DNA from 2 places in the Streptomyces sp. Ag109_G2-15 genome. Region 2 is predicted to be linked to the other one. Evidence: riboswitches for the same ligand, from Rfam matches in the RefSeq annotation. Region 2 holds a riboswitch; the other holds the start of a gene.
The links. A riboswitch is a leader RNA that binds a small molecule or an ion and turns the genes downstream of it on or off. The one in region 2 is predicted to bind S-adenosylmethionine.
Positions count from the first base shown of each region.

Region 1: linked by a shared signal. The riboswitch ahead of CRP49_RS23140 (aminotransferase class V-fold PLP-dependent enzyme) and the one ahead of thrC (threonine synthase) in region 2 are both predicted to bind S-adenosylmethionine.

Region 1 covers NZ_OCNI01000001.1:5,158,129-5,162,227, reverse strand. Annotated here, with positions in the region: gene CRP49_RS23155 (hypothetical protein) at 1-51, opposite strand, end outside; gene CRP49_RS23150 (rhomboid family intramembrane serine protease) at 206-949, shown strand; gene CRP49_RS23145 (Lrp/AsnC family transcriptional regulator) at 946-1,227, shown strand; gene CRP49_RS23140 (aminotransferase class V-fold PLP-dependent enzyme) at 1,262-2,635, opposite strand; SAM riboswitch class IV at 2,797-2,913, opposite strand; gene trpD (anthranilate phosphoribosyltransferase) at 2,988-4,052, opposite strand.
Region 2 covers NZ_OCNI01000001.1:3,454,053-3,458,151, reverse strand. Annotated here, with positions in the region: gene CRP49_RS15575 (cold-shock protein) at 1-17, opposite strand, end outside; gene CRP49_RS15570 (MoaD/ThiS family protein) at 461-736, opposite strand; gene thrC (threonine synthase) at 733-2,016, opposite strand; SAM riboswitch class I at 2,034-2,175, opposite strand; gene CRP49_RS15560 (glucosyl-3-phosphoglycerate synthase) at 2,334-3,278, shown strand; gene CRP49_RS15555 (trehalose-6-phosphate synthase) at 3,365-4,099, shown strand, end outside.

The DNA of each region.
Region 1 (4,099 bases), 1.7 Mb from region 2:
GCAGAGGGTGCAGCGCCATCGCGTCGTGGCGGTCGGCAGGGGAACCGTCATCGTGGCTGTTCGCTTCCTTACTCGGGTCGGTCCGCGCCGCTCCTCGACGCGTGTGGCTCGTAACCCTACGGCCTGGCGGGTACTCACCGCCCGTCCGTCCACGGCGGCGAGGCGGTCTGTCAGGTTGCGTCCCCTTACGTCATGCTCTGTAGTCATGATCAACGCCTGGAGCACGACGGCCGGCCGCACACTCAGGGCGCTCCGGGACACCTCCGCGCCGATGACGTACTTCCTCATCGCCCTGTGCTCACTGATCTTCGTGCTGGGCCCGGCCTCCGGGCTCACTCCGGCGTACGGCTCCGCGGACGCGCTGCCGGCCGCGCAGCGCGCGTACTTCCGGCGCTGGGGGGTGGTCCCGGCGGAGCTGTTCCACGAGCCCGTCCGGGAGGCCCTGACCCCGGTCACCGCGCTGTTCGTGCACGGCAGCTGGGTGCATCTGCTCGGCAACATGCTCTTCCTCTTCGTCTTCGGGGTGATGACCGAGGAACGGATGGGCCGGGTGGAGTTCACCCTGTTCTACGTCGGCTGCGGCTATCTGGCCCTGCTGGGCTACGCGGCCGCCAACGCCACCTCCGAGCAGTCGCTGGTGGGCGCGTCCGGGGCGATCTCGGCGGTGCTCGGGGCATTTCTCTACCTGTTTCCCCGCGCCCGTGTGACCAGTCTCCTCCCCTTCCTGTTCTTCCTGCCGATGCGCTTCCCGGCCTGGGTCGTGCTGCCCTTCTGGGCGGCCCTGCAGTGGCTCGCGGCGGGCCGCTCCGGCGAGGGGCCCGGGGTCGCCTACCTGGCGCACCTGGTCGGCTTCGGGGTGGGGTTCGGCTACGCATGGGTGCGATACGGACGCACGACTAGAGTGAACCCTGCACCGGCTCCGGCACCCGAGGGAGAGAACCCGTCGTGATCACCGCGATCGTCCTGATCAAGACCAGCGTGGACCGGATCCCCGAGATCGCCGAGCAGATCGCCTCGCTGGATACCGTCAGCGAAGTCTTCTCCGTCACCGGTACGTATGACCTGATCGCCATGGTGCGGGTACGCCAGCACGAGGACCTGGCCGACGTGATTCCGGGGCGGATCAGCAAGATCCCCGGGGTGGAGGCCACGGACACGCACGTCGCCTTCCGTACGTACTCGCAGCACGACCTCGAGGCGGCCTTCTCGATCGGGTTGGACAACTGATCGCCTGAAGACCGCCTCACCAGGCTTCAGAGACTCACACCGCCGGGACGCAGCGACCGTCCTCCGTGCGGTACTGCCACTTCGCGCCGTCCGTGACCAGTTCCCGTACCGCGTTCACGAAGCGCTCCACGTGCTCGTCCGGCGTGCCCGCGCCGAAGCTCACCCGGATCGCGTTCAGGGACTTCTCGCCGGGGGCGGCCTCGGGGGCGCCGCACTCGCCCTGGGTCTGGGGGTCGGAGCCGAGGAGGGTGCGGACCAGCGGGTGGGCGCAGAAGAGGCCGTCGCGGACGCCGATGCCGTACTCGGCGGAGAGGGCGGCGGCGAAGTGGGAGCTGTTCCAGCCGTCCACCACGAAGCTGATCACACCGACGCGAGGGGCGTCGTCGCCGAAGAGGGAGAGGATCCTGACCTCGGGGACCTCGGCGAGGCCCTCGCGGACCTTGGTGATCAGGTGCTGCTCGCGGGCCACGAGGGTGTCGAAGCCGGCCTCCGTCAGCGCCTTGCAGGCGGAGGCGATGGAGTAGGCGCCGATGACGTTCGGGGAGCCGGCCTCGTGGCGGGCGGCGGTCTCGTGCCACTGCACGGCCACTCCCCCGTCCTCGCGCCGCGTGACCTTGCGGCTCGCACCGCCGCCCGCGAGGTACGGCTCGGCCGCGACCAGCCAGTCGGCGCGGCCGGCCAGGACGCCGGAGCCGAAGGGGGCGTACAGCTTGTGGCCGGAGAAGGCGACCCAGTCGACGTCGAGGTCCTGGATCGACACCGGGTGGTGGGGGGCCAGCTGGGCCGCGTCCAGGACGATCCGGGCGCCGTGGGCGTGGGCCGCGGCGGCCAGCTCGCGGACCGGCCACAGCTCGCCGGTGACGTTGGAGGCGCCGGTGACGCAGACCAGGGCCGGGCCGTACGGGTCGCGGTCGGCGAGGGCCCGCTCCAGGGTCTCGACGGCCTGCTGCGGGGTGCGCGGGGCGTTGAGGTAGGTGACCCGGGCGTCCTGCCAGGGCAGCAGGGAGGCGTGGTGCTCGGTCTCGAAGACGAAGACCTGGCAGTCGGCCGGGATCGCCCGGGCCAGCAGGTTCAGGGAGTCCGTGGTCGAGCGGGTGAAGATCACCTGGTCGTCGGTGCGGCAGTCGAGGAACTCGGCGACCGTCCGGCGGGCGTTCTCGAACAGGTCGGTGGAGAGCTGGGAGAGGTAGCCGGCGCCGCGGTGGACGCTGCCGTAGTACGGCGCGTAGGCCGCCACGTCGTCCCAGACGCGCTGCAGGGCGGGGGCGCTGGCCGCGTAGTCGAGCGCCGCGTAGGTGACCTCGCCGCCGGTCACGAGCGGGACGGTGACATCCCCGCCCAGAACGGGCAGCGCCCCCGAAATGTTACGGCAAACGGTCTGGGCGGAGGCAGCGGTGGAGACAGACATGGCGAACTCCCGTGAGAGGCAAGCGGAATCACCGTGCGAGCGGGTACGGCTCAAGCACGGAGAAAGGTGAAAGGGGTATGCGGAGGCGGGGCTCTACGCCCTATCGCATTCGCTTGCTCACAGAAGGCTCCCTCGACGACCAGGACCCCTGGCGTGTGAGGGGTCCGCGCTTGCCGTAGACCTCGCTGCCTACGACCTGGTCTTCACCCGGGGCACCCCGCCACGGACGGAGGGTTGCCGGACAGTCGGCCGGGGCCTCATGACTGTCACTCATGACCTGGACAGGAACGTACGTGAAGTGATCGCGGTCCCGCAACTCCTGTCCGGATCGCGGGACCGCACATCGGATCCGTCAGCTGTTGCTGGCCGCCACCCACCGCTCCAGCGTCCGCTTCGCCGCACCCGAGTCGATCGACTCGGCCGCCTTGGCCATGCCCGCCCGGAGCTGCTCGGCCAGGGGGGCCTCGGTCGGGTCGAGGGCCACCAGGGCCGCCGCCGAGTTCAGCAGGACCGCGTCCCGGACGGGGCCCTGCTCGCCGTCCAGCAGGCGGCGGGCGACCTCCGCGTTGTACGACGCGTCGGCGCCGCGCAGGGCCTCCACGGGGACGAGGTCGATGCCGACGTCCCGCGGGTCGAAGCCCTCCTCCGTGACCTTGCCGTCCCGGACCACCCACACCCGGGAGGTGGAGGTGGTCGTCAGCTCGTCCAGGCCGTCGTCGCCCCGGAAGACCAGGGAGGAGTTGCCGCGCTCGGCGAGGACCCCGGCCACGATCGGTGCCATCCGCGGGTCGGCGACACCGACCGCCTGGGCACGCACCTTGGCCGGGTTGGTGAGGGGACCGAGCACGTTGAAGGTCGTACGGATCCCCAACTGGCCGCGTGCCGCGGCGACATGGCGCAGCGACGGGTGGAACTTCACCGCGAAGCAGAAGGTGATACCGGCGACCTCGGCGACCTCGGCGACCCGCTGCGGGGTCAGGTTGAGGTTGACGCCGAGCTTCTCCAGGACGTCCGACGCGCCGGACGCCGATGACGCGGCCCGGTTGCCGTGCTTGATCACCTTCGCGCCCGTACCGGCGACGACGATCGACGACATGGTGGAGATGTTCACCGTCTTCGCGCCGTCACCGCCGGTGCCGACGATGTCGACGGTCCGGCCGGGCACCTCGATCACGTTCGCGTGCTCGTACATCGCCCGGACCAGCCCGGTGATCTCGTCCACCGTCTCGCCCTTGGCCCGCAGTGCCACCACGAACCCGGCGATCTGCGCGTCGGTCGCCTCGCCGCGCATGATCAGGTCCATCGCCCAGGCCGTGTCGTCGGCGGACAGGTCCCGGCCATCCAGCAGGCCGTTCAGCAGGGCGGGCCAGGAACGGCCCGCCGCGGTGTCGCCTCCAGCGGGGGTCACAGCGCTCATAGCCGCTCCTGGGTGTCGTAGAAGAACAGTGTGGTCCCACCCTATCC
Region 2 (4,099 bases):
ACGGTGCCCTGAGCCATGCCTAACTCCCCTATTACTGGCCCTTGCACAGATCCACACTTCGCGGACCCGGGTCAGACCTCACCCCCCATTGGTCGGGGGCGTGCGCCGGAACGCGTCGACCGCGGCTGAATGTATCTGTCCAACTGCCGTCTGCAACAGGTCAATCGGACGAGAATTCTGGACGAGACCGGTCCGGAATCTGCCGAGAATTCGTCCGAATTCAGGGCAAGTCGGGCCCTATAAAAGCCACAAAAGCGGCATATAACCCGCGCACTTTGGCTGTTTCTCGCCGGGGCGTAGTGCATGATTCCGGGGCTTGCGACCCGCAGGTCCGGAACGCGTTCCCCAACTGTACCGCGCTCAATCACACAGAATGGCCCCCTCCGCTTCTCTCACGGAGGAGGCCATTCGATGAACAATCGGTAACCGGGGTTACCGACGGTAATGATGTGTCATTCGGTCAGCCGCCGGCGACGGCCGGAATGATGGAGACACCGGCACCGTCCGGGGTCGCGGTCTCCAGACCCTGCTCGAAGCGGACGTCGTCGTCATTGACGTACACGTTGACGAAACGGCGCAGCTTGCCCTGGTCGTCGAGAACGCGGGCCGCGATGCCCGTGTGGTTCTTCTCCAGGTCCCCGATGACCTCGGCGAGGGTCGCCCCCTCAGCGGCGACCTCGGCCTGGCCCCCGGTGTAGGTGCGCAGGATGGTGGGGATGCGAACGGTCACGCTCATGCGAGGCCAGCCTCTCGGAAGGAGTCCAGGGTCGGGCGGATGGTGGCGGTGAGCCCCGTACCGGCCACCGCGTCGAGGGTCTTCAGGCCGTCACCCGTGTTGAGAACGACCGTGGTGAGCGACGGGTCCAGCACACCGCTCTCGATCAGCTTCTTCGTCACGCCGACCGTCACGCCACCGGCGGTCTCCGCGAAGATGCCCTCGGTGCGGGCCAGCAGCTTGATCGCGTCGACGACCTGCTCGTCGGTCACGTCCTCCACCGCACCACCGGTGCGACGGGCGATGTCCAGGACGTACGGGCCGTCGGCCGGGTTGCCGATCGCCAGCGACTTGGCGATGGTGTTCGGCTTCTGCGGGCGGACCACGTCGTGGCCGGCCTTGAAGGCGGTGGACACCGGCGAGCAGCCCTCGGCCTGGGCACCGAAGATCTTGTACGGCTTGTCCTCGACGAGCCCGAGCTTGATCAGCTCCTGCAGGCCCTTGTCGATCTTCGTGAGCTGGGAGCCGGAGGCGATCGGGACCACGATCTGGTCCGGGAGCCGCCAGCCGAGCTGCTCGCAGATCTCGTACGCCAGGGTCTTGGAGCCCTCCGCGTAGTACGGCCGCAGGTTGACGTTGACGAAGCCCCAGCCCTCGCCGGCCGGGTCACCGATCAGCTCGGAGCAGAACCGGTTCACGTCGTCGTAGTTGCCCTCGATGCCGACCAGCTCGCCGCCGTAGACCGCGGCCATGACGACCTTGCCCTGCTCCAGGTCGTGCGGGATGAACACACAGGAGCGGAAGCCGGCGCGGGCGGCGGCGGCGCCGACGGCACCGGCGAGGTTGCCGGTGGAGGAGCAGGAGAGGGTGGTGAAACCGAAGGCGCGGGCGGCCTCCAGGGCCTGGGCGACGACGCGGTCCTTGAAGGAGTGCGTCGGGTTGCCGGAGTCGTCCTTCACGTACAGCCCGCCGGTGACGCCCAGCTCGCGGGCCAGGTTGTCGGCCTTGACGAGCTTGGTCCAGCCGGGGTTGATGTTGGGCTTGTCGGCCACGTCGGCGGGGACGGGCAGCAGCGGCGCGTACCGCCAGATGTTCGCGGGGCCGGCCTCGATCCGCTTGCGCAGCTCTTCGGTGTCGTAGGCGGAGAAGTCGTAGGCGATCTCCAGCGGGCCGAAACACTCCTCGCAGGCGAACACCGGCCCGAGGGGCACCTGGTGACCGCACTCGCGACAGCTCAGCGCTGCGGCGGGGCCGAGGTCTACGGTGGGATTGCTGGTGCTTGCAACTGTCTGCACAGCCATGGAGGCGAGGCCCTTTCTCCTCATCTTCCTCACGACGCATCTCGCCGTGAGACGGATTTGGCACCTTCCCTAGCCGGGAGCCTCGCTGGAGAACGAGAACCGACTGGAGGGTTGCCGGGGCTTCATCGGGCCGTTTCCCTCTGCCCCTCTGGATGAGCTGTATGTGGTTGTCAACGCTCGTTGACCCGGACATGCGATGGTCACCGGCGTTGTTCAAGACTGTAACCGAAGGCCAGGACAGTTGAGATAGTCGTCCGAACCGCGAGATGGATCACACGGTCACCCCCTGTGATCACGACAGTGAGGAGCCGCAGACCGTGCTGGAAGAAGTCGACCGCTGGCTGGCCACCCGCTCCTGGTCCGTGACCGATCGTCCGCTCCACCGGATACTCGCCGCCAAGCAGCGCACCGGTCAGTCCGTCTCCGTCGTCCTGCCCGCGCTGAACGAGGAGGAGACGGTCGGCGACATCGTCGCGATCATCCGTCACGACCTCATGCAGCAGGCCCCGCTCGTCGACGAGATCGTCGTCGTCGACTCCGGGTCCACCGACCGTACCTCCGAGATCGCCGCCAGGGCCGGCGCGCGGGTCGTCCACCGCGACGACATCCTGCCGCGCATCCCGGCCGTCCCCGGCAAGGGCGAGGTGCTGTGGCGCTCCCTGCTGGTGACCAGCGGGGACATCGTCTGCTTCATCGACGCCGACCTGAAGGAGTTCTCCTCCGACTTCGTCTCCGGCATAGTCGGCCCGCTGCTCACCGAGCCGGGCGTCGACCTGGTCAAGGCGATGTACGACCGCCCGCTCGGCGGCGCTGCGGGACAGGGCGGCCGGGTCACCGAACTCATGGCCCGCCCGCTGCTGAACATGCACTGGCCGCAGCTGGCCGGTTTCGTGCAGCCGCTCGGCGGCGAGTACGCGGCCCGCCGCTCACTGCTCGAACAGCTCCCCTTCCCCGTCGGCTACGGCGTCGAGCTGGGCATGCTGGTCGACGCCCTGCACCTGGTGGGCCTGGACGCGCTCGCCCAGGTCGACGTCGGTGTGCGCAAGCACCGCCACCAGGACGGACAGGCTCTCGGCCGGATGGCCGCGGCGATCTACCGCACGGCGCAGCTGCGGCTCGCCCGCGGGCATCTGATCCGGCCGTCGTTGACCCAGTTCGAGCGGGGTGAGGACGGATTCGAGCCGCGCACCTACTCGGTGGACACCGAGGAGCGGCCGCCGATGGCGGAGATCGCGGAGTACGCGGCGCGCCGGGTGGCGTGAGGGGCGCACGAGAACGGCTGTATACAGCCCCCTTCCGGGGCAGACCGTACGTTTGAGCGTTTCCGGGCCGGGCTAGGTTGAGGACCATGGCTTCCACCCACGGTGCTGAGGTGCTGGTCGCGTCCAATCGCGGCCCGGTTTCGTACGAGGTGATCGAGGACGGCTCGCTGCTCGCCAAGCGGGGCGGCGGCGGGCTGGTCTCGGGTCTGTCGGCCATCGGGCCGGAGACCAACGCGGTCTGGGTGTGCGCCGCGCTGGGCGGCGGCGACCGTGAGGCGGTACGGCGCGCGGGCGGCGGGCTGCTGCCGGCCGAGGAGACCGGCGGGCAGCGGGTGCGGATGCTCGACATCGACGCGACCGTGTTCGCCGACGCGTACAACGGCATCGCCAACTCGGTGCTGTGGTTCGTCCACCACATGCTGTACCAGACCCCGCTGGAGCCGATCTTCGACGCGGAGTTCCGGCGGCAGTGGGCGTCGTACGAGGCGTACAACCACGCCTTCGCCGAGGCGCTGGCCGAGGAGGCGGCGGACGGCGCCGCGGTGCTCATCCAGGACTACCACCTGGCGCTCGCCCCCCGGATGCTCCGCCGGCTCCGCCCCGACCTGCGCATCGGCCACTTCTCACACACCCCGTGGGCCCCGCCGGACTACTTCCGCCTGCTGCCCGACGACATCGCGGCCGAGCTGCTGACCGGCATCCTGGGCGCGGACCGGGCGGCCTTCCTGACCCAGCGGTGGGCGGACGCCTTCACCGACTGCTGTCACGCGGTGCTGGGCCCCGGCATCCCGTCCGGGACCCGGATCGGGGTGCACGGACTG